Regions from separate parts of the Sporomusa aerivorans genome, predicted to be linked through region 1. Evidence: riboswitches for the same ligand, from Rfam matches in the RefSeq annotation. Region 1 holds a riboswitch; each other region holds the start of a gene.
What was found. A riboswitch is a leader RNA that binds a small molecule or an ion and turns the genes downstream of it on or off. The one in region 1 is predicted to bind thiamine pyrophosphate.
Positions count from the first base shown of each region.

Region 2: it holds a riboswitch for thiamine pyrophosphate, as region 1 does, so the genes downstream of both, cytX (putative hydroxymethylpyrimidine transporter CytX) here and thiT (energy-coupled thiamine transporter ThiT) in region 1, are expected to answer to the same signal.
Region 3: it holds a riboswitch for thiamine pyrophosphate, as region 1 does, so the genes downstream of both, thiS (sulfur carrier protein ThiS) here and thiT (energy-coupled thiamine transporter ThiT) in region 1, are expected to answer to the same signal.

Region 1 is NZ_CP156926.1:3,188,489-3,198,705, reverse strand. Features, by position in the region: gene SATMO3_RS15075 (hypothetical protein) at 1-773, opposite strand, end outside; gene pyk (pyruvate kinase) at 786-2,540, opposite strand; gene SATMO3_RS15065 (hypothetical protein) at 2,570-2,770, opposite strand; gene SATMO3_RS15060 (MoaD/ThiS family protein) at 2,914-3,213, opposite strand; gene SATMO3_RS15055 (M20 family metallopeptidase) at 3,327-4,511, opposite strand; gene SATMO3_RS15050 (hypothetical protein) at 4,684-4,881, opposite strand; gene SATMO3_RS15045 (MATE family efflux transporter) at 4,978-6,315, opposite strand; gene SATMO3_RS15040 (2-hydroxyacid dehydrogenase) at 6,392-7,366, opposite strand; gene thiT (energy-coupled thiamine transporter ThiT) at 7,488-8,126, opposite strand; TPP riboswitch at 8,191-8,290, opposite strand; gene SATMO3_RS15030 (YkuS family protein) at 8,455-8,688, opposite strand; gene nadC (carboxylating nicotinate-nucleotide diphosphorylase) at 8,737-9,564, opposite strand; gene pheA (prephenate dehydratase) at 9,807-10,217, opposite strand, start outside.
Region 2 is NZ_CP156926.1:5,068,286-5,078,502, forward strand. Features, by position in the region: gene SATMO3_RS24365 (transposase) at 252-1,103, opposite strand; gene fliB (flagellin lysine-N-methylase) at 1,240-2,151, opposite strand; gene SATMO3_RS24375 (YkvA family protein) at 2,182-2,571, opposite strand; gene thiE (thiamine phosphate synthase) at 2,663-3,304, opposite strand; gene thiM (hydroxyethylthiazole kinase) at 3,297-4,109, opposite strand; gene cytX (putative hydroxymethylpyrimidine transporter CytX) at 4,073-5,299, opposite strand; TPP riboswitch at 5,461-5,571, opposite strand; gene SATMO3_RS24395 (MFS transporter) at 5,697-7,124, opposite strand; gene SATMO3_RS24400 (PAS domain S-box protein) at 7,367-8,980, opposite strand; gene SATMO3_RS24405 (V4R domain-containing protein) at 9,022-9,549, opposite strand; gene SATMO3_RS24410 (diguanylate cyclase domain-containing protein) at 10,057-10,217, shown strand, end outside.
Region 3 is NZ_CP156926.1:3,304,527-3,314,743, forward strand. Features, by position in the region: gene SATMO3_RS15635 (deoxyguanosinetriphosphate triphosphohydrolase) at 1-747, shown strand, start outside; gene dnaG (DNA primase) at 1,030-2,841, shown strand; gene rpoD (RNA polymerase sigma factor RpoD) at 2,898-4,004, shown strand; tRNA gene SATMO3_RS15650 (tRNA-Asn) at 4,066-4,141, shown strand; tRNA gene SATMO3_RS15655 (tRNA-Ile) at 4,196-4,270, shown strand; tRNA gene SATMO3_RS15660 (tRNA-Glu) at 4,364-4,438, shown strand; tRNA gene SATMO3_RS15665 (tRNA-Val) at 4,547-4,622, shown strand; gene SATMO3_RS15670 (tRNA (adenine(22)-N(1))-methyltransferase TrmK) at 4,736-5,428, shown strand; gene SATMO3_RS15675 (Nif3-like dinuclear metal center hexameric protein) at 5,419-6,537, shown strand; TPP riboswitch at 6,608-6,717, shown strand; gene thiS (sulfur carrier protein ThiS) at 6,775-6,975, shown strand; gene SATMO3_RS15685 (thiazole synthase) at 6,979-7,764, shown strand; gene thiH (2-iminoacetate synthase ThiH) at 7,791-8,891, shown strand; gene thiE (thiamine phosphate synthase) at 8,922-9,569, shown strand; RNA gene rnpB (RNase P RNA component class A) at 9,636-9,990, shown strand; gene SATMO3_RS15705 (nitroreductase family protein) at 10,038-10,217, opposite strand, start outside.

The sequences.
Region 1 (10,217 bases):
GTTAACCGCTGTTCCTCAACCAATTGATCAATATACTGCGTCAGAATCTCATACATATCGACATCACCGGCTTTTACGCTCCTGTGCAGCCATGCCGTTATCACTTCAACCGCCAGCTCTTGTCGGGAAGCAAATTCCGGCTGCGCCGCCAGCCACCCGCCAATTTTGACAAGCATTTCGCGGATAAGTCCCGAATCATGCCTGCGCAACGCGGTAAGGCCGGCTAAACGAAAGGCTCGCATCACGGCAGCCTGCGCACCATCTTCCTGTGCGCTTGACATTCCGGCAGAGATAACTTCAATTGCGCGGGCTGCTAAAAAGTTCTGGCGCTGTTTCAAACTAATAACAGCAATCAGCCCCAGCTGTTCAATGACAGCAGGCAATTCGGCCGCCGTCACATTTTTCAGCAAAGGGCGAAATGTATCAATACAGTGGCCAGCCGCATCCAGTTGTTTCAGCCTCAGTGCCAGATAAAAAACGGCACTAAGGTGTACGGCTTCTCCTTTTCGCCCCAGGCCGTTGCCTAAAGCCAGCTTTAATAAATCAAAAGCCCGATACGCTTCATCAGCTTTACCGGCAAGCAAGCAGGCATTCACAATTTTATAAAGCTGACGCAAAATCCGTTTACTGCCAGCATGACTCTGCCGCGAGACAGACATTTTGTTCAATTGAGACGCAATACGGGCAAATTGCCAAGCAAGCCGCCTGGTATAAAACCACCAGGCGGCTAAAACTATCGCAACTGCTGTCAGCACAAAAAACCATACTGCCATAAGGGTTTCTCCCTATCTAGCGTTTATTTCTCCCTGGTATACAATTCCCCGGGCCGCATCCACAGTGACAATGGCACCGTCCTGCAGGCGTTCTGTAGCGCCTTCAACCCCGACAAGCACCGGCATGCCGAAACTAACGCCGACAATGGCGGCATGCGAGGTTAACCCACCTTCTTCAGCCACAATAGCGGCGGCTTGGGCGGCATATGGAGCGGTCTCTTCGTCGACACTGCTGACTACCAGGATATCACCCGGCTGAAACTTGGTTTTAATGTCTTTGCATGATGAAACCACGGCGATTTTTCCGGTAACGGCCCGTTGCCCAATACCTGTGCCGCGCATCAAAATATTACCAACAACATGTACTCTGATCATATTTGTCGTCCCGGACATTCCTGCAGGTACCCCGGCTGTAACGACAACTAAATCTCCGTCTTTTACTACGCCGGCTGTTAAGGAACTGGCAACTGCACTTTGCACCATTTCATCCGTATTATTGAAGCTAGGCCCTAAAATCGGATAAACACCCCAGAGCAGAAGCATCCGCCGTACCGTTTTCGAACTGGGGGTAACAGCCACCACGGTTGACTGCGGACGGTATTTAGATACCATGCGGGCAGTATAACCGGTTTGCGTTGAAGTAACAATAGCCGCCGCACCCAATTCATGCGAAATCTGGGCAGTAGCGTGACTGATCGCATCTGTGGTCGTACGCTGCAGTTGGATACCTTTTCCCTTTAATATATCAGTGTGACGTAAAGATGTTTCCGTACGCATAGCAATACGGGCCATAGTCTGTACAGCTTCCAGCGGATATTGGCCTGATGCGGTTTCCCCGCTGAGCATAATGGCATCCGAGCCATCGAAAATAGCGTTCGCGATGTCACTGGCCTCAGCCCTTGTCGGCCGCGGATTGGTGACCATCGACTCCAGCATTTGTGTTGCAGTGATAACAGGTTTGCCGGCCCTATTGCATTTTTGAATCAGCATTTTTTGAACCAAGGGCACTTCTTCGGCAGGAATTTCAACCCCCAGGTCGCCCCGGGCAACCATGAGACCATCGCAGACTTTTAGAATTTCATCAATATTTTTAACGCCTTCCGCGTTCTCAATTTTAGGAATGATATCCATGCTGTAGCAGGCATCCTCAAGAATTTTACGGATAGCCAGCACGTCGGCCGCTCTTTGAATGAACGATGCAGCAATAAAGTCCATTTGTTTTTCAATGCCAAACTTGATATCCAGGATATCCTGTTCCGACAATGGCGGCAGGTTAACAGCCACCCCCGGCGCAGCAACCCGCTTGCGGTCGCCAATCTGGCCGCTGTTATTCACCGTAGTGATAATATCATCGCCTTCAACAGCATCAATATGAAGACTTACCAGACCGTCAGATATAAGGATTGTCTGCCCTGGTGCAACTTCCTGCGGCAGAAACTTATGATTGACAGAAGCGATTTCCTTTGTGCCTGTGACATCCCGGCCGGTTAACACGAACTTCTGGCCTTTCTCCAATAAAACCTTGCCTTCGCCAAACAAACCTAACCGCATTTCCGGACCTTTAGTATCCAGCATCAGTGCAACCGGCTTTTTCACGTTTTCCGCCGCTTCCCGAACCCTGTCAATGCGTTTGGCATGCTCTTCATGCGAACCATGCGAAAAATTGAACCTGGCAACATTCATGCCAGCCTCGATCATAGCTTCCAATACACCGACGTTATCAGTGCTTGGGCCCACAGTGCAAACAATCTTGGTTTTCTTTAACAAATATATCACTCCTTCAAATATTACAATAATTAGCGTATTGCATGTTGACATAAAATCGAATGCGCTTCGTCGGCTTCCGATTCTAAAACCAAAATTTCGTATAAGCCGTCACCAAGAGCGGAAACCACTCCGGCCGGGCGTATATTGGCAAGCACACCTTCATTGCACAGTACGTTTTTATACAGCTCCGCCTGTGCTCTATTAGAAGCTATGTATACTACGGTCCACATAAGTATCCTCCTATTAGCTTCTTCCTACTAAGCTTTACAAATACTCCAAAAAACAACAAGAAGCTAGCTACTATAGCTTTGTTCTCCAAAGCCGGCAGTATTCCTGCAAAAAAAATGGTTTTTATAACAAGTATCAGTGCAATTTATAAATCCACAAAACCTAAAAATACCCGGTAAGGTCCTGGAGTTCCCGGCGGTACCAAGGCAACCCTGTCACCAGCCTTTATAACCGCGTGCGCCAGCGGCTGGGCTCTGCCGTTAATAAACATGGCTTCAACTTGTTCCGCAGGGATAGCAAGCAGTTCTAAAAGCTGGTGTCCGTTTACCGGCGCCGCGATTGTATAATGATAAGGAATTTTCCAGCCTCGCTCATTAAACAATTCAGCTAAATGCAAAAAACCGCGCAACTCAATCGTACCACTGGCTTCTTCAGAATTAGCCATACCCTTTCCTCCATCCTGAAATTATTGCCAAGGTATATTTCACCAAAATACGTATTTTTCCTCTAAAAGAAATATATTTTTTTTAAACCGGTACCGATTCGTTTTATTTTCCCTCAAGAGTTAGCTTCCTGGTTCAGTAGTTGCAGCGCTGATTCCACCATGATTTCCACGCCATAACCGAGCGCTTTTTCGTCCATATCAAATTTCGGGTGATGATGAGGGTATATCAGACCTTTATTAGAATTGCCAATCCCGATAAACATAAAACATCCCGGTACATGCTGCTGATAAAAGGAAAAGTCTTCACCTACCATAACCGGGCTTATTTCTATTACTGCATCTTTTCCTAGTACTCTTTTACCACACTCTGCCACTACTTTTGCAATTTGCGGGTTATTAACCACCGGCGGATGGCCAAAACAACTTTCCAGTTTATAGGTGGCTCCCGCTGCCGCGCTAATACCGCTCGCGATCCTGTCAATATGAGCGAAGACTAGTTCGCGGGTTTTGGTATCAAATGTACGAACCGTTCCCTGCAAGATAGCAGAATCAGGGATAATATTAAAAACCTCGCCAGCCTTAAACATCCCCAGTGATAATACCGCCAGTTCGTTAGCATTGATGTTATTGCCAGTGATAGTTTTGAGTGCTAATACCATCTGGGCGCCGACATATAGGGGGTCTATTGTCTGATGCGGCATGGATCCGTGCCCGCCCCGTCCTTGCACTGTAATTGTGAATTGATCAGGCGCGGCCATCATCGGCCCAAAAGTTATTCCCATGGCCCCTGCTTCCAGCGGCTGCCACAGGTGAGCGCCGATGATTGCATCCACCGCTGCCAGCGCCCCCTCCTCAATCATGCCCAGGGCCCCGCCGGGAAACTGCTCTTCACTGGGCTGAAACAGCAGCCTGATACTTCCGGTCATTTCAGATTTAATGGCATTAAACACTCTGGCAATACCAAGCAGCATGGCAGTGTGTCCATCGTGCCCGCAGGCATGACATATTCCGGCGTGCTGCGAACAGTAAGGCTGTTCAACCTCATCTTGAATAGGCAAAGCATCCAGGTCGGCGCGAATAGCAACCGTTTTGCCGGGCTTGCCGCCATCAATCTGAACAATTACACCTGTGCCGGCAATTGCCTTTGGAGTCAAGCCCATAGCTGTCAGCTCGGACATAATTTTTTTCTGTGTTTCGTATTCCTTGCCGCCGACCTCCGGGAAAGTCCGAAAATGCCGCCGGAGAGCTATGACATAGTCGGCGTTATCTACAACAATATCATGAATCTGCGTTTTCATACCATTCGTCCTTCCTGCCCCTGTTTAGAAATTAATTCTTATACAAGCATATCAAAAAATCCTTCTTTGGCATCTGCCGGCTGCATATTATCTATATAATTCGCAAATTGTCCAGTATTTACAAAAAAAATAAAGGCTCAACCATATATGGTCTGCCTTTTCTGCACGGGAACTACCAATAGTAATAGACTTTGTTTCCGTCGTGCTTAATGTAACCGTGACGAAGCTGTTTTGTTCTTTTCTCGTCAGCTTTCAATTGCGTGCTGTTAGCACTTTTTCCAGTAAGCTGAGCTGCTTCGGCGAGCGCAGACGCTCCCAGCATAGCTAAAAACACGGCGGAAAACAGGGCAATAAACAACCTGGGTTTCATGACTACCAGCCTTTCCTTATACTACTGATATTATTCGCTTCCCGACTGCCAGTTCCTGCAATGCCGTGGCCTGTCCCGCCGCGGAATGTTTTTCCATCAGGCGTTTGAAAGCCTGCGCAATTCGAGCCATAAATAACTGCCTGTCAGGATGGAAGATACTATATCAGCAACCGGCGCTGCGTACCAAATGCCATTCATTCCGAAAAACTGCGGCAAAAGGATAATAGCCGGTATTAAAATAATAACCTGCCGTGACATGCTGAGAAAAATAGCAAAACCAGCTTTTCCCGCCGCCTGAAAGTAGTTGGCGCCAATAACCTGAAAGCCAATAATCGGCAGCATAATTAAAAACGCTTTAAGCCCGTCAGCGCCAATCGATATTAAAGCAGGATTGTCATTAAAAATGCGGATAATCGGCTCAGCGAATAGCTGAGTCACAGCAAAGCCGGCAATCGATATTCCGGTAGCAGCAATAATCCCCAGTCTCATGACGGCAATAACCCGGTCATAGTTTTGGGCTCCGTAATTATACCCTAGTATAGGCTGAACACCTTGGCTAATACCAAATATGGGCATAAGTATCAGCATGCTTACCCGGTTAATAATACCGATTGCCGCCACTGCCAGGTCGCCGCCATACCGAAGCAGACTGTAATTAAACAACACAGTGACCACACTGGCGGCAAGCTGCATTAAAAAAGGTGATAACCCAAGTTTAAAAATCTCCCAAACAATGTTTGCATCCAGTCGCAGGTTGGCGCTGCGCAGCCTGAGAATGCCTTGATCACTGGTAAGAAACCGGAGTACCCAGGCGGCCGAAACCGCCTGCGAAGCTACAGTGGCCAGGGCCGACCCCGCTATCCCCAACTTGAAAACAAAAATAAATAGCGGATTTAACATTGTGTTTAATACGGCGGATATCAGCATGGTTGCCATGGCGACCTTTGGATGGCCCTCAGCACGTATTATGTTGTTGAGTCCGAAGCCAATATGCATAAATAAGCTGCCGATAAGTATAATCCTGGTAAATTCGCGGGCATAGGGCAACACGCCAGGCTCGGCGCCCAGAAACAGCAGAATCTCATCTAAGAATGCCAATGCCAGCGCCGTTGTCGTTAGAACAGCAACCACCATCAAGCTAAAGGCGTTACCCAGAATTATTTCCGCTTCGGCGTGTTTCTGCTCGCCAAGCCGGATTGAGACCAGCGTCGAAGCACCGATGCCAATAAGCATTCCTATTGCCATTAGGATAATCATAATAGGAAAAGCTATAGTTACGGCAGTCAGCCCTACTTCCCCCACACCGTTGCCGACAAAAATACTGTCGACAACGTTATATAATGCATTTACCACCATGCCAACTATAGCCGGTAACGAGAACCGCCACAACAACTTGCCAACCTTTTCCTGACCTAATGCCTGGGCTTCATCCATGTTTTCCTCCTAAATTACAGTCAAGACTAACAGTCAAAGTATTGACAGTTGCAACAATACTATACTTGCTAAAAAATCAGCGATAATTCACCTCTGTGTTCACACAAGTAACCAGCGGCTTTCCCTCCACTCCTAAGAGCAGATTTTCGGCAGCCAGCAATGCCATTCGGTTGCGGGTTTCGGTGGTTGCACTGCCAATGTGCGGAACGATAAGAATATTAGGCAGCTGTAAGAGCGGATGGTCTGCCGGCAAAGGCTCCGGATCGGTGACATCCAGTGCGGCGTACGCAATCTGCTTTGCCTGTAAGGCATTATACAACGCCTGGGTATCAACAACAGCGCCTCTGGCTGCATTAATAAAGTAAGCTGTCGGTTTCATTTTGGCAAATTCATTGGCGCCGAACATTCCCCGGCTCTCTGGCGTTAGGGGTGTCAAGACCACAATAAAATCAGCCTCGCTTAACAGTTGATCAAAAGTACAGTATTCCGCTTTAAGATCAGCTTGATCAGCCCGGGGAGTGCGGTTGTTGTAGATAACTTTCATCCCGCTTGCCTGCCCCCGTCTGGCTACTGCCGAACCAATGGCGCCCATGCCCACAATGCCTAATGTCTTACCATATAGATCAACTCCATACGGCAACTGTGCCCCGGGCTGCCATTTGCCGGCCCGCACCCAGTCCCAGCCTTCATGAATACGCCGGGCGGCCGTCAGCAGCAAACCAAAGGCCAGATCGGCGGTTGTTTCCACAAGTACTCCCGGAGTATTGCCAAATGGGATTTTACGGCTAGTACACGCAGCTATATCAATATTGTCGTAGCCTACTGCAGGTTGGGCAATAACTTTTAGTCGGGGCGCAGCCGCCAGCAGTTGCTCGTTAACAGCAATGTTTGTTGAAACAAACAGTCCGTCGGCGTCTTTAAGCCAGCCGGATAAATCCGCTAACGTCGGCGCTGTCGGCTGCTCCCAGCGGTACACCTGGCATTGAGTCTCCAGAGCCGCTAAAGCCGCCGGCAGAACCCGGCCCGTAATTACTACTTTGTACTTTTCCATATTAAGCCACCACCATTATATAAATTCTAAATTAACCTATTCCGCTTTGCTCGGGAAAAATCCTTGCGCAAACAGAAAAAACAGCAATCCCTACTTACAGGATTGCTGCATACCCCCAAAACTATGCCTGCCTATTCTCCATTTTTATAATCTGCTCCATTCTTCTTACAGGCATTATTCGCAAGAGAATAATACAGATGATACATTCCGGGATTAAATAGCTGGCGTTAAATACCAGTGAATAATAATAAGGGGACATACCGGCCGGCGCATAGCTGGCAAAAAAAACAATACCGGAAATATAATGGCATAGGAAGCGAATACCGATACCGCATACCGTACCTGCCAAAATATTATCTTTGAAACAGCCGGCCAGTCCCAATGCCATAAACGGCAAAGGATAATCAAATAGCACCTGTACCGGATGCAGTATAAATGGATTTTGGATGAGATTGACCAGACCGTATAAAAAACCGGTAAGAAAGCCGACTTCTTTTCCATAAAAAACCGCCAGCAAAACAATCGGCAGCATACTTCCCAGTGTGATGCTTCCCCCTTGCGGCATTTTATACAATGTAATCGTGTGCAAGATAGCGGCCATAGCAATAGCCAGACCCACATGCGCCATAATTCTTGCATTGAGTTCTACCTTCTTCATTCTCATAAGCCCGAGTATCAGCGCTACAACTCCTATAAGCGTTATTACAGTCGTCGGACTCGAGACAACGGTGACCAGATTTTCGCTAAGCGATGCTTTCACACTTCTCAACCTCACTTTATTGTCTTAAAAAGATATACAGCCGTGCTCCCGCAGGGCACGGCTGTCGACGGTACAATCGCTTCCCTCCGCTGGCATTATCCAGATCAGGTAAAGGGTAATGGCAAGCCATTTCTCAGCCCAAAAAGGCACCCCTAGCTTTCTGCTTCCATTTATTACTATTATAATAATATAATTTGATTTGCTGTTCAAATATTTTTTATTTACAAAATCAAAAAATGTGTAAACCCCGACGCTTGGGCGAAGGGGTTCGCAAAATTTATCCGGCGACTAACCTGCAGACAAGGTTAAAGCCTCACCTGAAGCTAAGTTATTGAAGCGACTCGATACGGGATATGACTTGCTCAGGAGTCATACCGGCGGCATCTATCACCGGCGCTTTGGTAATAGTATTTTGAATGTCCATCAGGTTATTGTCCATCCCCATCACAATACATGCCATTACACTTTCTTTGCTTTTAGGGCTGACTACTGTGTACCCTTTTCGCTCTAACGCTTGTTTGATTGTTGACAAGTTGTCCTCTACCGCAACCTTTTTTGTCAAAAGAACACCCCCTTTCTCAATTATTATGGCCTGAAGCGCAGGTAACCATTACTTTAATTTAATGCTGATATCGGCCTCTTTAATCGAGTGGGTTATAATGAGGCTGGAAATAATATTTACGCCGACGGCAGCTAACTCGGACACTTCCGCCACAGTAATATTCCCTGAAACCTCGATCATGGCATTATTATCCACTATATCAACAGCCTGTTCAATCATGGTAATCGACATGTTTGATAAGTCAATCACATCTACCCCGGCGGCAACTGCTTCCCTTACTTCCTCCAAGGTTTCCACTACAATCTCAATTTTCACAAAGGGTGAAAGCTGTTGGCGAATCTTTTCCACTGCCGGAAGAATGCCACCGGCGGCTTTGATATGATTGTCTTTAATAAAGGCCATATAATCAAGCCCATAACGATGACTTCTGCCGCCGCCTGTTTTGACGGCATACTTTTCCAGCATTCTAAGGCCGGGAGTAGTTGTTCTGGTATCGGCGATAACGGTATCAGGACCGGCGGCCTCCACAAAGAGCCGGGTTTGGGTGGCTATCCCCGACATTCGTTGTAAGAAATTCAGCGCTACTCTTTCCCCGCTTAAGATACTGCGAGTGGGCCCCTCAAGGATGGCGAATTTTTCGCCTGTTGGTATTTTGTCGCCGTCGTTATAGCGGAATGCTATCTTAATCTGCCTGTCCAGCAGTGCATATACCTTGGAAAATATATCCTTACCGGCCAACACCATATCCTCTTTGGCCAGCAAATATCCTTCTGAATAATGATCGTCGGTAAATATAGCCTGGCTGGTAATATCGCCGGAGCCGATGTCCTCCCGTAGTGCTTGACGAACGACTTCTTCAACAACAAGATTATTCATAATATTGCCTCCTCCCCGGCAGTCATAAGCTGAAAGTTCGTCTTAACGCTGTCAGTTACCATATTTGTTGAATAAAAGACCTGCTTATATTTTGTTCAAACTAAAAAAAAACATCCTCTGTAAATCAGAAAACGTCTATATAGTAGCCAATTAAAGATTTCAAGCAGAGTGTTAATACAATAATTCAGCCTCCCGGTAACCTATCCGGGAGGCTGCTGTTTTGTTTCTGCTGGTAATTTTCATTACAAATGATAAACAGGATACGAACCCAGGTTTTTATACCACAATGATTTGGCTTGCACAGCACGTACAGCCGCTGCAATATTATCCTCTTTTATACTGCCTTCAATATCAAAAAAGAATATATACATACCAAGTCCGGTACGTGCGGGCCGGGATTCAATCCGGGTAAGGTTGACTTCCCGCTTGGCAAATTCCTGCAAAATATTACATAGGCTTCCCGGTTTTTCGCCATGTATCTGGCATACTATTGATGTTTTGCACTTCCCCTTGAGACTGGCAGCCGGCTGCCTTTCCAAACCAATAAAACGCGTTGAGTTGGCACGGTTGTCCTGAATATTGGCGGCTAAGACGGTGAGACCATATATATGCCCGGCCTTCTCACTACCTACTGCGGCGTAAAAACCATCGCC
Region 2 (10,217 bases), 1.9 Mb from region 1:
TATTTTTATTACGTATTCACACCATCATTTATATATTGATTGGCAGCAAAAAAACAATTATTTATGATAAATTTTTGCCACATTCTTATTATTATCTTTTTTATTGTTTCCTTCAAATCATATTTGTCCACCATTTTACCATTCTGCCCGGTGCTACGCACCGGCGGCACTGGTGCCGGGCAGATATAGGGTCAGGCAGATATAGGGTCAGGCTTGAGTTATGTATAAAATTGACTTATTTCTCTTCACCCTCAATTGTTAATTATCTCTTGCCACATCCTTGTAATATTGGCTGGATCAATTTGTAATACTTTGGCTAACTGCGTCCTTGTCATTAGCTCTCTCTCTATTGCTTCATAAATAAGTCGTTTTCTGGCTGCTACCACCTGCCGTATTCGACACTTTCCTATCAATTGCTCTTGATTCACTTTTTCCTCTACAGTAATTTTCGCTACTAGCTGGTCCCATGTTAAAACCGTCCGTATCTTTTTCACTTCTGTTTTTAGAAGGGGTTTCCGTTCTTCTTCCCCTTGTTCGCTTTCATTTTTATATTCTGTGTTTTCAATGACTATCCCCACCAGTTTCAGGTATTGCTCCATTGCCTTATCAGGATTGGAACTCAATGTATCCAATATAAATTCCACATTTACTAACCCCTGCGCTCTTCTAACATATGATCGATGGCTGCTCCATCTATAGTCTATTCCCTCCAGTATATTTGCCCGTACTGGATTCTGATGAATATAACATATAAGAGCCATTAAATAACTCTCTTGTTCACATAGAAAAGCCTTGTAGCGTTGTTCAAATACATGGCCACTATGTTTGTGATGCCAATTGTAATACTGTGTATATCTCTGTTGAATGCCTTGCATAATTTTTGCCAATGGAGTTTTTCCTACTTGGAGCAGTAAGTGCACATGATTGTCCATAATTACATAAGCGTACAATCGAAAATCATATCGTTCTTTATAGTCTGCTAAGATCTCTAAATATTTTGCTTTTTCTTCATCTCTTTCAAATATCCGCTCCCTATTATTTCCTCTAGCTATTACGTGATAGATTGCATCTTCGTAGTGTACTCTTAGTTTTCTTGCCACCATTCTCACCTGCCAATCTTACTTTCTCTCAGCTTAACAGACCATCTATTATAAGTCAATTTGAAATAACTCAAGCCTGACCCTACGTATCCAAAAACGGGATTGCCACTGCAACACTGCAGGGCAATCCCGTCTTCTATCAACGCCACAACGCCTGTCTGTCATGACCGTATTGAATCTCAAGCTGTATAATGGTCTTGGTTATATCGTCGGCAGCCGCGATATGCTTCCAGATATGTCCAAGTAACATGAGGGCTTTTTCCAGACCGAAAATATAAAAAGGCTTTTTAAATATAAAGCTTACCAAATAATTTTCCAACAGCCAGCTACCGCCGGCGGCCGCCGGCGAGGGCGATGCAGCGGCAAGTCCTTCCAGCCAGTCGTAATTGCGGTTAAACAGGATGTTAAGCTCGCGGCCTGTTGTTTCATCCTGACGCAAACCATTTACTGCCTGTACCGTCTGGGCCAGAAAGTCCAAACGCTCGCCAAGCGGCAGCGACCGGCACTGCAGAATATCGATAAAGTGTGTTTCCAATTCAAAGTAGTAGTATAAGGGCTTTCTGGCCGGCTGTTGCTGCGGATAAACCTCCGCGGCAAAGCTGTCTGCCGGGAATTCTATCGGCTGCGCATCGTCTTTAACAATAGTCAGCGCCGTTTCCCGGTCGGCCAGTTTCAGCACGGCCGGACAGCTGAAACTCAGCGTCAGCTCAATGCCCCGGGCGGTACTCATCGGGTAACGGGGAAAAGTCTGGCAGACAGCATCAAGGTGGCTGTGGCCGGCTTCTTTATGCAGCCGGCAGTGGTTGTCCGCGTCCAAAAACCAGCAACCGCCGCCCGGCTGTTTGGCAATATAAGCATATTCTCCGAAACCGGCCTCACTGTCCAGTCTGACAAACGCCCGGGAGAATTCCGCTTCCCGTCCGCTACTGGCAAATAACCGTTCATTCCGATAATAGCTTTGTTCGCCAACTGTCACCTGCCAGGGATTGCGGCAGCACAGTCCGCACATCTCACAGGCAAACTGCTTAACAATATCGGTGTATATATACATAACTTCCCTACCCAGCAATTGTTTCTTACATCAGGAGAAAAAAACCTTATGGAACAGGGCAACAACCAGTGCAATCCAGGCTACGGCCGCCACGGCCAGTATCGCCAGAATATACGGCATGCGCCGGGCCCACTTTTCACTTTTGCGCCTGCTCTCGTCTATTACACTGGCCGGCAGCAACTTGGTCAAATACAGCACGGCGCCGGCAATGAGGCCGGCATCATCGGCAATCCCCAGCAAAGGCAAGTAGTCCGGCAATAAGTCAATCGGGCTGACAACATAAAGCAATAGAGCCGTGAGCAAGCCTTTAACATAATTAGGGGTCAGCGGATGCCGCCAGGCATAAAATAAGATTACGGCATTATCCCGAAAAATCTTAAGCCAGGCCCAGAAACGGAACAACCTCCCTGCCTTGATCACAGTATCACCTGCCTAATTCCCCTAGTGTCATAGTTGTGCATAACCTTGTACTTTAATTGTAACATATATACCTACTATTCGCGGCGGTTATTTAAATTCGCCGGGCCGCCTTTATCATTTGGTCAAGGGCAGCGGCGGCCTTACAGGGATCTTCAGCTGCGACAATGGCCGAAACTACAGCTGCCCCGGCGGCACCTGCCGTTATAACATCACAGATATTATTCCCATTAATCCCGCCAATAGCAACAACCGGGATGGTTACCTTATTGTTTATTGCTGCCAGTTCAGTTAAACTCACCTGGTCGGCATCGTATTTGGTATTGGTGGGATAGATAGCGCCAATGCCCAGATAATCGGCCCCCTCGTTTTGCGCCGCCAGGGCTTCTTCTAAAGTTGCCGCAGATACGCCGATAATCTTATCGGGTCCCAGCAGGCGCCGGGCCACGGTTAAGGGCAGGTCAGACTGGCCGATGTGCAGTCCATCCGCATCTACCGCCAGGGCAATGTCGGCCCGGTCATTAACAATGAGGGGCACACCGTATTTTAGGGTGACGTCTTTTATGGCCTGCGCCGTCCGGAAAAAATCCAAAGTTGGCAGATTTTTTTCCCGAATCTGTACCACCGTAACACCACCCCGGATAGCTTGTTCCACTGTTGCGACAAGCTCCTTGGCGCCAAGCAGATCCCGGTCGGTTACTAGGTATAACGAATAGTCAACAGCCGCTCTATTCATGGATAATCCGCCCACCTTTCCTTACCGCTTCAGGCGTCATGGCCCACACCGCATCAAACAGCCGCATCCGGAAAGTGCCAATTCCCTCTCCCGGCTTCAGCGATTGCCGGGCCAGTTCCCCGGCCAGTCCCATGGTCATTACCCCGGCCGCCGCGCCGGAAAACCAATCGTCGGTCGCGCCACAGTAGCAGGCAATCAGGGAAGTAGCCATACAGCCTGTCCCGGTTACCTGTGACATGATGGCATGACCATTGTCGATGCGGCATAGCCGCTCACCCTGGGCAATAATATCCTGCTGGCCGGTAATGGCAACGACACAGTCCACTCTTTGCGCAAGATTTCCGGCCACCTGAGCCCCATCGGCCTCGTCGGCAACCGAATCGACGCCTTTAATATCGGCATCCAGACCGGCTATTATTTTTATCTCCGACATATTGCCGCGGATCACGGTCGGGCCCACCTCCCGGATGATCCGCTTGGCGGTAGCCGTCCGCAGCGCTGTGGCCCCCACACCGACAGGATCAAAGACAACAGGAATGCCCTTTGCCCTGGCTTTTTTGCCAACAGCCACCATGGATTCGATACTCCGCGAATTCAAAGTACCAATATTCAGGACCAGAGCGGACGCAAACGAAACCATCTCTTCCACTTCGCCAATATCGTCGGCCATCACCGGCGAAGCGCCAATTGCCAAGGTTATATTTGCACAGTCATTTACCGTCACATAGTTGGTAATATGATGCACTAAGGGTTTCTTTTCTTTTAGCGTTACGAGGCTATCGGATATCTTTTGCAGTAAGTCCATTGTTTCGTATACCCCCATAAGATTTTATGCAGTAATGCGGTAATAAGCATTACCGGGATGGTAGCGCCCAGGGCAAAATCCAGCTCGATAAACTGGTAATACAAGCCGACCCCGGCGCCCCAGACGAGCAGCGCACCCCAGTTGACCAATACGGCATCCTGCACTTTGCGATTTTTAACAATAAAATACTCGGTTAGCAAAATGGCAAACAGCGGTGCAAACACCGAACCGATTGCGATAAGGAAATGCTCGTACTGTTCAATGTTAAACCACAGAGCCAGCATAGTGCCAATTACCGTCATAACCAGGGCTACCTTCTTCTCATTGAATTGGGGATATACATTGGCAAAACTGACCCCTGCCGAGTAAGCGTCCAAAAAAGTGGTCGTAACGGTTGCCAATATAATAATTCCCATGGCCGATAGCCCCAGATTAGCTGCCAGCAGCATGGCGGAAGGCTCGGAATTGCCGGCAATAATAGCTGCTCCCAGGCCAATGATATACATCCAGCAGCTGCCGATAAAGTAGCCAAGGCCGCTGCCCCAGGCCGCACTTTTTTTACTCTTGGCAAAGCGCGTATAATCGGCAATCAAGGGCAGCCAGGACAGCGGCATAATGACGCTTAATTCCACGGCCTGCCCGAAAGACATGCCGCCGGCCGCCGGCGCAAATAGCGCGGAGCTGTCCTTAAACACAACACTGCTTAGCACCATGGTAATGCCTAAGAGGAGTAATACCGCCACCATATTGGCTTTCTTCATGCCGCCTTCCCGGCCAAGCGCGATCCAGAGCATAACCAGCCCGCCGATTCCAACACTCCAAAGCGTAAGCTGATCCAATCCCCACAATATTTTACTGACTTCATTGGCCGAGCGGGCGGCAGTAATAATCATAACCGCCGTCCAGCCGACCAGTTGCAGGACATTTAACACCGAAAACAAATAAGAGCCGTATTTACCGAAAGAAATCCGGGTAGACACCAGTGCCGGTATCCGTTCCTGCGTCCCAATCAGCCCGGCCAGCACTAAAATGCCTGTCCCCGCCAGATGGCCAAGGACAATCGCCGCCACACCGCTCTGGAAACCGAGAGGAGCCAGGAGCCCGCCTGTCAGTATTTCGGCAATGGATATCGCCGCGCCAAACCAGAGAAACAAATAATGATTGAACCCCAATGTACTCTTTTTCGCCACATAAATCCCCTCTGCTTTCTAAATATAATAGTATCCAATAAAGATTTACATGCGCGGAGTAGGTAAAGCTAATCCCTGTCCGCATAAAAGAACTCTTTATTGGATTTCATATAAATTAAAATATAAAAAAACGCATCCGTAAAGATGCGCTTTCAGAGTATGTTGTTGCTCTGTTACATCCCTACGCTGGCATTACCCAGATCAGGTTAAGGGTCATAGATTTCATCAGATCTATATCTCAGCCGGCCTCTCCAGCTCCCCATGAAACACGGGTATTCTTTTTAGTATTATAGTAGCATATCTTTCCACTGGTTTCAATAATTGCGCAATATATTATGGAAAAAATTTCAAAATAATTATTTTTTTCAATTTCAAGTTCTATCCGGCTTGCGCTTTTTTATGTTCTGCCGGGAACTGCCTTGCGCGGGCGGTTGAAGGAAACCAGGGACCCGATAACTGCCAGGAAAACACCCACAAGCAGGGCATCGTGATAGCCGGTCATGAACGCCAGCGTCTGCTCTGCCGGTGTCGGCTGACTGATGCCGCTTAAGCTCGCGGCGCGCCGGTATTCCAGAATTGAGACGGAAAGCGCGGTACCGCATACCATGCCAAAATTCCGGGCAAGCGCGTTTACCCCGCTTGCCACCCCCAAATACCGGGGTGCAACAGCGCTCATTACACTGCTGTTATTGGGTGACTGAAACATGCCGTTCCCCAGCCCCATCAACGCCTGCCCGGCCATAATCGCAAGCAGCGATGATCCGCTGCTAAGTTTGGCCGTAATTAGCAGCCCGGACGCCATTAGCCCCAGGCCGGCTGTTGTCAGAATGCCGGGACCGACCTTGTCGGACAGAGAGCCGCTGAGAGGCGCGGTAATCGCCATCATTAATGGAAAGGCCGACATAATAAGCCCGGTTTTGGCCGGCGAATAGCTAAGTACGTCATGCAAAAAATAAGGCAGCAGCATGGTACTGGTAAACATGGCGGTAAAAGAGAGCGCCCCGGCCAAATTACCGGCTGTAAAGGCCCAATTGCGAAATATAGACAATTCCAGCATGGGGTGCTCCACTTTTCGTTCCTGGGCAACAAAGACAAGGAACGAAGCCACGGCAAAACCGATACAGCCTAAGGTGTTCACCGACAGCCAGCCCCACTCGGTACCGTAGCTCAAAGCCAGTAAAAAACCGACCATCGCTGCGGTAAATAAGGCGGCCCCTGAATAGTCGATAGTTTCCCGGCGCATATCCCGGTCAAACGGCAAAACCAGATACACCCCGATAAAACCTAATAAACCGACAGGCAGATTAACAAAGAATATGGCGTGCCAGCCGACATGTTCGACAAGCACTCCCCCCAGTCCCGGACCGCTCAGACTGCCCAGGGCCACAATTGTGCCGATCATGCCCAATACCTTGCCCCGCTCCTGCGGTGGAAAATTGCTTGTGACAATGGCCATGGCATTGGCCATTAAGGCGGAAGCGCCTACAGCCTGCAACACCCTGAACCCAATGAGCAGGCCGATGGAGTTGGCCAGGCCGCAGAGCAGCGAGCCGGCCGTAAAACCGATAAATCCGTAGCCATATACCTTGCGCCGCCCCAGTACGTCGCCCAGACGCCCCATTAACGGCAGCAGGCTGGTAATTACCAAGAGGTAAGCGGTAACCACCCATTGCGCAGTGGGAATATCGGTGTGAAGCGCCGCCGTAATCGGCGGCAAACCTACATTAACAATGGATGATGTCATCGTCGCCATAAAACTGCCTGTGCCAACAACTCCAAAGATCAGCCATTTATAAAAACTAAGCTGTTGCAGTTTTTCTTGCACCCGGAAACCCCTTTCATTTGCATATTAATAGCAGCATCCGGCAGCTTAATACCCGCCATGTAATGCAACGCTGTATCTCCTCCGGCTTAGTTTGCCAGCTATTCTTTTGAGAAATTCCATCGTCGGCGGCCAGATTATCTGGAAAATCGGCCCAGTGAATTCCCCAGCCCAACAGCGGACAAAAATACTTTTGAATCCATAATCTATGATAGGAAATCAAAAGCATTAAAAAGACGGCCGGATCAGCCTATTATCTTCTGTAGTTGAATAGCCGTGGCCAGAGCCATGCGTGTTTCGTGCGAATCAAGCGACAGGTTTAATATTTGCTCAATCCGCTGCTTTCTGAGTTGAATAGTCTTATGGTGCAAATACATTTGCGCGCCTATTTCCTTAAAACTCAGACCTGTCAGGATTTTTTCCAGTGTTGCAAGCAAATCCGTTCCGTCCGTTTGGTCATGTTCAATCAACGGACCCAGTAGCTTGCCGACATAATCACCGGCATCCCTGCTCCCGGCAAACGGAGCAAGCACCCGATAAAGGCCACAATCCTCATAATGACATATCATCTGCGCCGGCCAGACCTTTTCTGAAATTCGCAGTGAAGCTTCGGCATTATCAAGGCGGTTGGAAAAAAACGACCAGCCCGCGGCATAATTGGCAATACCAATACGAACCTGTAGATTCGGAAAGTATAAAGATATATCTTTAAGATACTCCCGGGCCAAACCCAGTTCTTTATCCTTCCGGCCGGCACCGGCTAAAGCGGAATTAATAACACCAATGCCTTTTACGTTCTCCCAGGCGACAGTATGTTCCTTCCGGCTGAGGAAATCCACCACAACATCAAGCATTTGCTGCTTTCGGTGCAGGTTGCCGTCAGCGTCAGCCTGCGTGTCCAGATTAGAAATGGCGAGTAGAAAGAGAGAAAAGTCCTTGGGAATACTAATCTTGTTCTGCCAGGCTAAATCAAAAATTCCGGCATCATTACTTTGTACAGAAGATGCAAGCTGATTAAAAAATTCAGATTTTCGCCTGCGTTCATAAGCCTGCTGCAACAGGTTTTCACTATTCTTGCGTTCACTAATATCACGAGTGACGCCCAGAAAGCCAATAAAAGCGCCCGCATTATTTCTAACAACTGTTACCAGAGATTCGGTCCAGATTATTTTCTTGTTTTTGCGGGCTTGTTCACTTTCCAAAACCAGCGATTGATTGCTGGCGTCAGTCCCTGTCAGCAGTGCACCGGCTTTCTGAAAAACATCTTGCAAAAAGGGCAGTGGCGTTGCGTTTACTGCTTTTCCTAGAAACTCTTCGGGAGTATAACCCAATAATTTTTCAATGGAAGGGCTCATATACCGGATCTCCATTGCCTCGTCCATCAACCAAATTACGTCACCGGTATTCTCGGCTATCAGCCTGTATTTCCGCTCACTCTCCGCAGTAGCCGCCTGACTTTTTTCCAGCTCAGCGATGTATCGCTGCTCATTTTCAGTCACTGTCTGCAAACGCACAATCATTGTATTAAAAGACTGGGAAAAATCCCCCATGAAATCAACACGCTGGCTATAATCGCCCGCAGCCACCATGCTGGTCTGCCATGCCAAATGTCTGAGATTTGACTGCAGAGCTTTCAGTGCCCCGGGAAAATAGCCGCGCATCTGCAAAGTCTGCGATAAATCCCCTGCGGACAAGGCCACAGCAAACTCGCAAAGTGCCTCAAGCTCCTTAACCAATTTCTCCAGGGACGGATATTGCTGAAAATGTCCGGTAAGTTCTGCAGGAATACCTCTCCTTTGTAAAACATGATTGATCAGCGTTATTATCTCATTTAATTCGGTATTCAGTTCCTGATTCACTGACACAGCCTCCTCGGATAAGTCTCGATTCCAGGAGCGCCTTATTGGTCATTGGCAATTTCAGCCACGAACCGACAGGTCCGATCGCCTGTGCACCAGCAATCAACCTCTTTCACTGTGAATGCTTTACCGGTGAAGCCCTCAAAAAGACCGGCAATAAAGCCCTCGTCATACACACATATTTCATAATCAAGTTCCGGTAAACCGGAGCAGTCCAAATCCTCAGCAATACTAAGCACATATTTTCCCTGAACATGATCCGCCTCTTCGACGCGTAGAATCCCGATATGTTTTTCAGCAAGACTGGCCTGCAGCGCTTTAATAAAATCGCTGAAATCAGCAAAATCCCCATAGGGCGCAAAAACATTCCGGTAATATTGCTGGCCGGCTAGCAGTCCGGCTTTATAAAATAATGTATCTGTATTTTCAGAACCATAAGCTTGCTCAATAACATCACGAAAGCAAAACTGCATTAGCCGGTAAACCTCGGTCCTGACCATCGGTCCCAGATTCGGCCGGCCTCCTTCAACATCGCCCAACAGTTCCCAATTAAATTTATATTTTTGCATTACCATCTTACCTTCTTTCCTAACGATCTTGACTCATTGAACTAAATACTGTTTTGACATTAATTGCGTGAATCCTGCAATTACCATTTAAAATAAAAGAGACTGTCTCCGTAATACTACAGAACACTATCCTTGAAGGATAGTGTTCTGTAGTATTTTACCCGTATGACTGCATAGCCGAGAGATTGAAGAGAGGTTTAGCGGCCGTCATAATTATAGGTAAGCGATTTTTTTGCAGACTGATCATTGTCGTATTAGGATAATTGGTAAGAATACTATACATCATTTTCTCATTTTTCGTAAAATATCCGCAGAGCCCAATTCTGTTCAGGCTCTAAAGTTTGAATTATATTTGGTAACCATCGCTATTCAAATTCAAATCGGACTGGCCTGCAGAAAATAATTCAGACTATTCATGCTCATATTTTGATCTGTGCGTATTCTTTAGTTCTTTGTCCTACATTTTAAGCAGTCGTCCTCACCCCGCGTCAAAAGAAAGGAGGCTGTATGACCCCAGACAAAACTGACAGCGGCTGTCCTGGCTGCTATCAGACCAACATTAAACCGCCCTGTGAAAAACAGGCCGCTGCCTGGATAAAAAGAGCCACCGGCTTGTTTTTGTATGCAATAACAGTGTATTTTCAGATAAGCACCTTGTTCCCGGCATT
Region 3 (10,217 bases), 120 kb from region 1:
CGGACTATTGCCCGTGGCTTAAGATTGAATGAAGATCTAACCGAGGCCATTGCCCTAGGCCATGATGTCGGCCATACGCCGTTCGGTCATGCCGGGGAGTACTCCTTGCGCGAACTTATTGGCCATTACAATCATAATGAACAAAGCCTCAGAGTAGTTGAGCATCTTGAACGGAATGGGCAGGGACTTAATCTGACAGCGGAAGTCCGTGACGGTATATTGAACCATACCGGTGATAATATACCTTTTACCCTGGAAGGAAGTATAGTTCGCCGGGGTGATAGAATTGCCTATCTTTGCCATGACTATGATGACGGCATACGGGCCGGCATGCTAAAACCAACCGATTTACCACCTGTTGTCAGCCGGGTTTTAGGTTCGGATCCCTCTACGATGATAACGGTAATGGTAGCCGATATTATTACAGAGTCAGAAGACAAAAATGAGATTATCATGTCAGCGCGGGTTAAAGCAGCCATGGATGAATTCCGCACATTTATGTTTGGAAAGATATACCATTCCGCCGAGCTTGAGCCAGACCGGAAAAAGGCGAAGTACATTATCCGCAAACTATTTGAATACTATATTAGCAACCCGGGAAGCCTGCCCCAGGAGTATCTGGAGCGGGAGGAACGATGGGGATTGCAAACGGTGGTAATTGATTACATTGCCGGCCTGACTGATTTATATGCCATTAAGCAATTTGAAAAATTATTCATCCCAGCGACCTGGGGAGTGCCTAAATAAACGGCAGAGCGACTATGCTCTGCTTTTTTCTTGAACAAATATTGTTAGATTTGTCAAGATCAAAAGAGGAATTTTATCATCTGTATTGAATAATAATTACTAAATTCAAAAATGCTAAGAAAAGTCTTGCCATAGATAACAAGAAAGTCAATTTCATTTGAGCCCTTTTGGCAGGAATATTATTCTAAGTGTAGAATAAAGTCAAACATTGGAACTATTTGCATATCAACACAGCTATATTAAGCAAAATAACCATTTATTTACCTGGATAAGGTGAGCTCTATGAAAGATGCGGTTTTCGATGATTTTATCGATAGATTGCGTTCCGAAAGCGATATAGTCAGTATTGTCTCGGACTATGTTTCATTAAAAAAGAAAGGGAAGAATTACTGGGGTTGTTGCCCTTTCCACAATGAGAAAACACCTTCATTCTCGGTAACCCCGGACAAAGGTTTTTTCTATTGCTTTGGTTGTCAGGCAGGTGGCAATGTTTTTAATTTTCTGATGAGGGTTGAAAACATTACTTTTTTTGAGGCGGTAAAATTACTGGCGCGCAAACTGAATATCCCTATACCGGAAAAAGAAAAGTCGCCGCGTGAACAAGCCAGAGAACAGGAACTTGCTAGAATATATCAGGTTAATGAATTGGCGAGGGACTTTTTTCATGCTTGTCTGACCAAGACTAAATTCGGCCAACCGGCGCGGGAATATTTAGCAAGCCGTGGTATTTCCACTGAATGGATTGATTTTTTTAAGCTGGGGTTCGCTCCACCGTTATGGGATAAACTATCATCAACATTCAGTGACAGAGGTATTGAACTGGATATAGTGCTTAAAGCAGGACTAACGGTTGCCCGTACTTCCGGCGATGGTGTTTACGACCGTTTTCGTAATCGGATTATGTTTCCAATAAATGATATCCGGGGACGGGTAATTGGTTTTGGCGGCAGAGTTCTGGACAATACCCAGCCGAAATACCTTAATTCACCGGAAACACAAGTTTTTAATAAACGTCATGTGTTATACGGTTTTGATAACGCTTATAAACATATTCGTGATACAGGCCAGGTGATTATAGTTGAAGGTTATATGGATGTGCTAACTCTGTATACTCATGGCATCCGCAATGTAGTTGCTTCCTTAGGGACTGCGTTTACTTCAGAACAGGCGAGGAATCTAATAAAGCTGAACGCCGAATTACTGTTCTCTTACGATAGTGATGCCGCTGGTCAGAATGCCACGCTCCGGGCACTAAGCACTGTGCGTACCATGGGGGCAGCGATTAAAGTGGTGTCTGTACCTGATGGCAAAGATCCTGATGAATTTGTCAGAAGACATGGTAGCGCCGCTTTTTCAGGGCTTTTAACTTCTGCTCAGCCGCTTCTGGACTATCAGCTTGCGCAGGCGCTAAAAGCAGATGATTATTCTACTGTTCAGGGTAAGATCGCCGTAGTCGGCAAATTAGCCCCTATTCTGGCGGAAGCAGATAATGCAGTAGAGGTTAATGCACATATAACCCGCTTGTCGCAAACACTATCTGTAGATGAAAGTGCTTTACGCAGTGAAATATCAAAGTATATTGTTCAAGTGAAAAAGGATAAAAATGTAAATAACGGGAAAACTATTAATATTGCACTCTTATATAAGCAACCGGCTCCAGCGGTTGTACAGGCTGAACGGCAGCTTATCAGACTGATGTGCGAAGATTTATCGCTTGTTCCCTATGTATTTGCAAAAATTTCGCCACAAGAAATACAAGGAGCCTTACAGCAAGAGATTATTAATTTCATATTTAATGCGTATAATATGGAGAAAAATATAACGCAGGCAAATCTCAATGCTATGGTAAACGATTTAACGGAAAAAGCAAATAGTGAGTTTTCACATATTATGTTAATGGAGATACAGTTTGATGATGTAGTCAAGTTTGCGGACGACTGTATAAAAACCATCCGCTTGGCACATTTAACAGTCTTATATGAACAACACCGGCTTATGGCCGATGAATTAGAACGCATGGGGGATAGTAGCTTTCTGCAGGAACTTGCGGAAAGTCAGCGAATTAAACATGAAATTAGCAAATTACACCATTAATAAACAAGCATGGAATTTTGTATCACTGTCTATTGCCAAAGGAAGGGGGGAAAACTATGGCTGATAAAAAAAATGCACCGGGCGAACAAGTCAATGAGTTGTTACACAAAGGGAAAAAGCGTGGTATGTTGACATATTCTGAAATTATGGATACTATGCAAACTGAAGATATGAGCCCTGACGAAATTGATGACATGTATGAAATTTTTAATAACAAGGGTATTGAGATTGTAGACGAAGTCCCGGATGTTGAATTGATCGAAGGTCCAGATATGTCCGAGATTGAATCAACTGCCGAAGAAGTAGATATAGATCTTACCATTCCTGAAGGCATTAGCATTGATGATCCTGTTCGGATGTACCTTAAAGAGATTGGCCGGGTACCGCTCTTAACTGCGGACGAAGAAATTAAACTGGCCAAGCGCATGGAGCAAGGGGATGAGGAAGCTAAACGCCGTCTTGCTGAGGCGAATTTACGCTTAGTGGTAAGTATTGCTAAACGTTATGTTGGGCGCGGTATGCTGTTTCTTGACCTTATCCAGGAGGGTAACCTGGGGTTAATTAAGGCTGTAGAAAAATTTGACTACAATAAGGGGTATAAGTTTAGTACCTATGCCACCTGGTGGATACGCCAGGCGATTACCAGAGCCATCGCTGACCAGGCAAGAACCATTCGTATCCCTGTTCATATGGTGGAAACTATCAACAAACTTATCAGAGTGTCACGGCAACTGCTGCAAGAACTGGGCCGTGAGCCTTCACCTGAAGAAGTGGCCAAAGCAATGGATGTCAGTGTTGAACGGGTACGGGAAATTATGAAAATTGCCCAGGAACCAGTTTCACTGGAAACACCCATCGGGGAAGAGGAAGATTCCCATTTAGGCGACTTTATTGAAGATCAGGATGCACCGGCTCCTGCTGAAGCTGCATCATTCATGCTGCTTAAGGAACAGTTGGAAGAAGTGTTGGAAACGTTGACTCCGCGGGAAGAAAAAGTCCTGCGTCTCCGTTTTGGTTTAGACGATGGCCGGGCCCGTACTCTTGAAGAAGTAGGACAATATTTTGGCGTTACCCGTGAGCGTATTCGTCAAATAGAAGCCAAGGCCCTTCGTAAACTGCGTCATCCCAGCCGCAGTAAGAAACTGAAAGATTTTCTTGAATAAAACTGAATAAACTCTTGACGTAATAAAGACATTGCTTTATAATAATCAACGTTGGCGATATTCCTCGATAGCTCAGTTGGTAGAGCAATCGGCTGTTAACCGATCGGTCGTAGGTTCGAGTCCTACTCGAGGAGCCAGTTATTACGTTAGTAAAACAGGCTTTCTTCGGAAAACCTGTTTTAACATCTTTAGGGCCTATAGCTCAGCGGTAGAGCAGCCGGCTCATAACCGGCTGGTCCCTGGTTCGATCCCAGGTGGGCCCACCAATTCAGTTATCAGTTATCAGTAAACAGGGCGCTGGATACTGCAGCAAAATGTAGTTACCGCTAACTGCAACCTGAATACAGTATACTATTTATGGCCCGTTGGTCAAGCGGTTAAGACACCGCCCTTTCACGGCGGTATCAAGGGTTCGATTCCCTTACGGGTCACCATAAGCAGCGAACCAGGTTCTCACGAGCCGATAGGCGAAATGAGAACCTGAGTGAGTCGCTTACTTCCGAGCGGAAGTGAGGAAGGGTATTCCTTTATTATCTAGATATGGGCGATTAGCTCAGCCAGGAGAGCGCCTGCCTTACAAGCAGGATGTCGGCAGTTCGATCCTGTCATCGCCCACCATAGAAAAAAACCTGCGAATTGATTCGCAGGTTTTTTCTATGGTAAATTACCGAAGGATTTTATAGCCGGGAAGCGAAATACTATCAAAGAAAACCTGCCGGGAGGATTATTACGTGAAATTAGGTCAACGATTGCAAACAATTGCCAACATGGTGCCAACAGGAGTCACTATTGCAGATATTGGCACTGATCATGCCTATTTACCGATATATCTTATGCAGCAAAAAATTACTGCCAGTGCCATTGCCGGTGATGTTCATCATGGTCCGTACTTATCGGCGCAAGGGGCTGTTGCCGCTTACCATCTGGACCATGCAATTTCTGTCCGTCAGGGAAATGGCCTGGAAGTGCTCCGGCCCGGTGAAGCCGATGTTGCTGTTATCGCTGGCATGGGTGGTGCAAATATCATTGAGATTTTAAGTGCACGGCCGGAAGTAACAGCAACATTGAAGCGTCTTATTTTGCAGCCAATGATTGCAGCATCCCTTGTCAGAACCTGGCTATACGTTAACAATTGGATAATCATAGATGAACAACTTGTGCAGGAAGAGGGCAAGTTATACCAGATTATTGCGGCTGAGCCCGGAGAAATGCAACCTGTGGAACCTATCCTGAATGAAATAGGGCCTTTGCTCTGGCAAACAAAACCACCACTCTTAAAGCAGCACATTCAGGAACTGATTGACCATTTGCGAAATGTTGTTGCCGCGATGGCGGCAGGCGGCAGTGAAGTAATTAATTCTGAGAAGTACAGAGAGTACACCCGCAGGCTCAATGAACTGGAGGATAGGATAGCATGTCTGTAAAGTGTCGTGATATTATTGCCGAAGTGGAACAACTGGCCCCGAAACATTTTGCGGAAAGCTGGGATAATGTCGGGCTGCTGATAGGCAGGCCGGATCAGGACATACATAAAGTACTGGTAACGCTTGACGTGGATACAGCAGTTGTTGAGGAAGCAATTGCGGTACAGGCAGATATGATTGTTGCCCATCATCCATTACTCTTTAAAGGCCTTACCCGAATTCGCACCGATTCGCCGCAGGGTAATATGCTGGCGTCCCTCATTAAGAAGGATGTCGCGGTATATGCTGCCCATACCAATCTTGACAGTGCGCCAGGGGGCGTAAATGATGTGCTAGCCAGGAAACTCAATCTCCGGAACGTTGTGCCATTGACAACGGTTTACCAGGAGAAGCTGCATAAGCTGGTAGTTTTTGTTCCTGTTTCCCATGTGGAAACAGTGCGGGCCGCAATGACAGCGGCAGGCGCAGGACATATCGGCAACTATAGCCATTGTACTTTTCAGACTCAGGGTGTCGGAACATTCTTACCGCTCGCAGGCACATCCCCATATATCGGTGAGCAGAATAAGCTTGAATATGTGGAAGAATATCGCCTGGAGACAATTATACCGCTGAGTATACGTTCACAGGTAGTCAGCGCTATGCTTGCCGCCCATCCCTATGAAGAAGTGGCCTATGACGACTATTTACTGCAAAACACCGGACCCGGCAGCGGTTTGGGGAGAGTAGGAGAGCTTAGTCAGCCACTAACCTTGGCAGACTTTATTAACCAGATAAAATCCGCCTTGTGTATCCAGTCATTAAAGGCGGCCGGTCCGACGAAGACTTTTATCCAAAAAGTAGCCGTATGCGGCGGCAGCGGCGCCAGCCTGATTAAAAATGCGATTACAGCAGGCGCGGATGTCCTGGTAACAGGTGATGTAAAGTATCACGAGGCGCAAGAAGCAATTGCCGCCGGACTAAACATTATTGATGCCGGCCATTTTGCAACTGAGCAGCCGGTTGTGGAATGCCTGGTTGAATATCTAAATCAATGTGCCAGCAAAAACGCCTGGAATTTACCTATTTTTGCCAACAAATCCAATAGGGACGTTTTTTCAGCCTATTAGACTAATTTATTCGCTTTTTGCAAATTGACGTTTCAGAAATATTGGTATACAATGAGCACATAAAAGAATATTGTAAGGCCGAGGGAGCTCATGTTATGGGCTGAGAGTGGAACTAGCGAGTTCCTTACCTCCATACCTGATCGGGATAATACCTGCGGAGGGAGGTCGTGTGTGTATTAAGTACGCGTCTTTACCATTCGGGGGACGTGTTTTTATTTTTGTTGAGGAGGTATGCACTTGCGTATTTCAGTAAATGGCAGAGAGTTAATGGTTGCCGACAGTCTCACTATCTATGATCTTGTTGCTAAACAGGGTTACAATCCTGAAATTATCGTAGTTGAGTACAATAAGAAAATTGTAAACAGGCAAGAATGGCAGACTATTCTTTTACAGGCGGAAGACTGTCTCGAGGTAGTCACATTTGTCGGAGGAGGTTAAACAATGGAAACAGCTATGTTGAGTGATATTTTAAAAATTGGGGATAAAGAACTTACAAGCCGTTTGTTTTTAGGTACAGGTAAATTTGCCAACAACAGAATAATCCCAGAAGTCGTCCGGACGTCTGGTTCCCAGGTAGTGACAGTAGCCTTACGCCGAGTTGATCCGGATCTTAAAGAAGAAAACATTGTCGGCTACATACCGCCGGAATGCACGCTAATGCCGAACACTTCAGGGGCCAGAACCGCCGAGGAAGCCGTGCGCATCGCCCGGTTAGCCAAAGCAGCCGGCTGCGGCAACTGGATAAAGATCGAGGTTATCTCCGACAATCGCTATCTGCTGCCTGACAATTTTGAAACCATTAAGGCAACTGAAATTTTAGCTGCCGAAGGATTCGTGGTGCTTCCCTATATGAGTCCTGATTTAATGGCTGCGAAGCGTTTGCTGGAAGCCGGCGCAGCCGCTGTCATGCCGCTAGGAGCGCCGATAGGTACTAACCGTGGCCTGAAAACCAAGGAATTGGTTAAGATATTAATTGAAGAAATTCCTCTGCCAATCATCGTGGATGCAGGCATCGGACGTCCCTCGGAGGCGGCTGAAGCCATGGAGATGGGAGCCTCAGCTGTACTGGTAAATACCGCCGTAGCAACGGCCAGCAATCCGGTGACTATGGCCCAGGCGTTTGGTTTAGCCGTTGCTGCCGGGCGCAAAGCTTATCTGGCCGGACCGGGAGCTATTCAGGACTATGCTGACGCTTCATCGCCGTTGACAGGTTTTCTGCATGAATAACGGCTAATGGGAGGGAGGAATTTAGTATGAGTTTTTATGAGGAATTAGGCAAGTATCGCGATTTGAACTTTGCAGATATCTTTAGCCGAATTACCAATGTCGACATACAACGGATAATTGGCCAAGAGCGGCTGACGGTATTTGACTACCTTGCCCTGTTATCACCAACGGCTGAAAAGCATCTTGAAGCCATGGCCCAAAAAGCCCATCGCGTTACGGTCCAGCAATTTGGCCACACTATCCTGCTCTATACACCCTTGTATCTGGCCAATTATTGTGTTAACCAGTGTGTATACTGCGGCTTTCACGCTCGCAATAATATTGAAAGAAAAAAACTGACCTTGGATCAGGTGGCTGTCGAGGCTGCTGCTATCGCCGCCACCGGGTTAAAACATATTCTGATACTCACCGGTGAGTCCCGGGCGCATTCCTCAGTAGACTATATCAAAGAATGTGTCCGGATTTTAAAAAACTATTTTACATCAATCAGCATCGAAATATACCCTCTTAATACAGACGAATACTGCGATTTGGTAGCGGCCGGAGTTGATGGTATGACCATTTATCAGGAGACGTACAATGAAGAAGTTTATCCCGAACTGCATCCGGCAGGCCCAAAAAGAAACTACAAGTATCGTCTGGATGCCCCTGAACGTGCCTGTCAGTCGGGTATGCGGGCCGTCAATATCGGGGCCCTCTTAGGTCTTAGTGACTGGCGCACGGAAGCATTTCTGACAGGAATCCATGCCAATTACCTGCAGAGCAAATATCTGGATGTGGAAATTAGTATGTCACCGCCGAGAATGAGGCCGCACGTCGGCGGTTTTCCGCCCAAGGTTATTGTTAATGATAAAAATCTTGTGCAGTATGTTTTGGCATTTCGCCTGTTTATGTCCCGCGGCGGCATCACTTTATCCACCCGTGAAAGCGCTGCACTGCGAGATCACATGGTAAAACTGGGAGTTACTAAAATGTCAGCAGGCTCCTGTACTGCGGTTGGCGGTCATGCCGAAAAAGCCTCAGTCGGCCAGTTTGATATTTCGGACGAACGCAGTGTGACTGAAATGGCGGCCATGCTGTATGAACAAAACTATCAGCCTGTATATAAAGACTGGCAAATGTGGTAATTTTGCAATTTGAATATTTGGGGGATAGTTATGGCATATAAAAAAAATATGATCAACTTTCTCACTACAGACATTTATGCCCTGACAGCGGAAGAGTACTCTCTGGGCAGAAATAATGTGGAAGTAGTAAAGCAGTTAATTGCCGCCGGAATCAAAGTTATTCAATACCGGGAAAAAGAAAAAAAGTCCGGTCAAATGTATTTGGAGTGTTTAGAAATCAGAGAATTGACAAAGCAAACCGGAGTTACTTTCATCATCAATGATCATGTGGATTTAGCGCTGCTGGTTGATGCCGACGGCGTACATATCGGGCAGGAAGATTTACCGCCGGTTAAAGTCAGGGAATTACTCGGCAATGACAAGATTCTTGGCTTGTCCACTCATTCGCCGGAGCAGGCCTTGGCTGCCGTTAGCCTAAATTGTGTAGACTACATAGGTGTAGGGCCAATATATGCTACCAAGACAAAAAAGGACGTTTGCCAACCGGTTGGCATCAGCTATCTCGACTACGTTGCTAATAATCTTGCTATTCCCTTTGTGGCTATTGGCGGCATAAAAGAACATAATATCCGTGAAGTAAAACATCATGGAGCTAAGATTGCCGCTATGGTGACCGATATTGTCGGTGCCAGTGATATTTCAGACAAAATACGCTCCATTCGCAGTATTATCAGTTGACATTATTTGCAGCATTGACTTGAGGCTTATTTAATGATATAGTTAATATTCAATTACAAATTCGTCTGAGTATGAAAGATGATCGCGAACGCTTATAAGCGTTTGAGGAAAGTCCGAGCTCCATAGGGCAGGGTGCTGGATAACGTCCAGCGAGGGCGACCTTAGGGAAAGTGCCACAGAAATGCAGACCGCCTAACGTTGGTTAGGTAAGGATGGAACGGTGCGGTAAGAGCGCACCAGCAGTCAGGCGACTGACTGGCTAGGTAAACCCCACCTGGAGCAAGACCGAATAGGGAAGGGATGAAGCTGCCCGCTGAGCCTTCCGGGTTGTGTCGCTTGAGCCGTCAGGCAACTGCCGGCCCAGATAAATGATCATCGCCGCGGATGCGGAACAGAACTCGGCTTACTGACTACTCAGACGAGAGAATATTAAAACCCGCCAACCTATGGTTGAGCGGGTTTTTAATGCTATCTCCAAAAAATTATTTCCGGCGCCTTTTTTGGTACCGTCGGTGGCGTAACTTGCGGATAACCAACGATAATTGGGGCGACAACCTCGTAGTCGCCGGGAATAGCAAGTTCGGCTTTTATTTCGGGCAAATTCAAAAATGGACGGGCAAAGCCAATCCAACATGTCCCCAGGCCAAG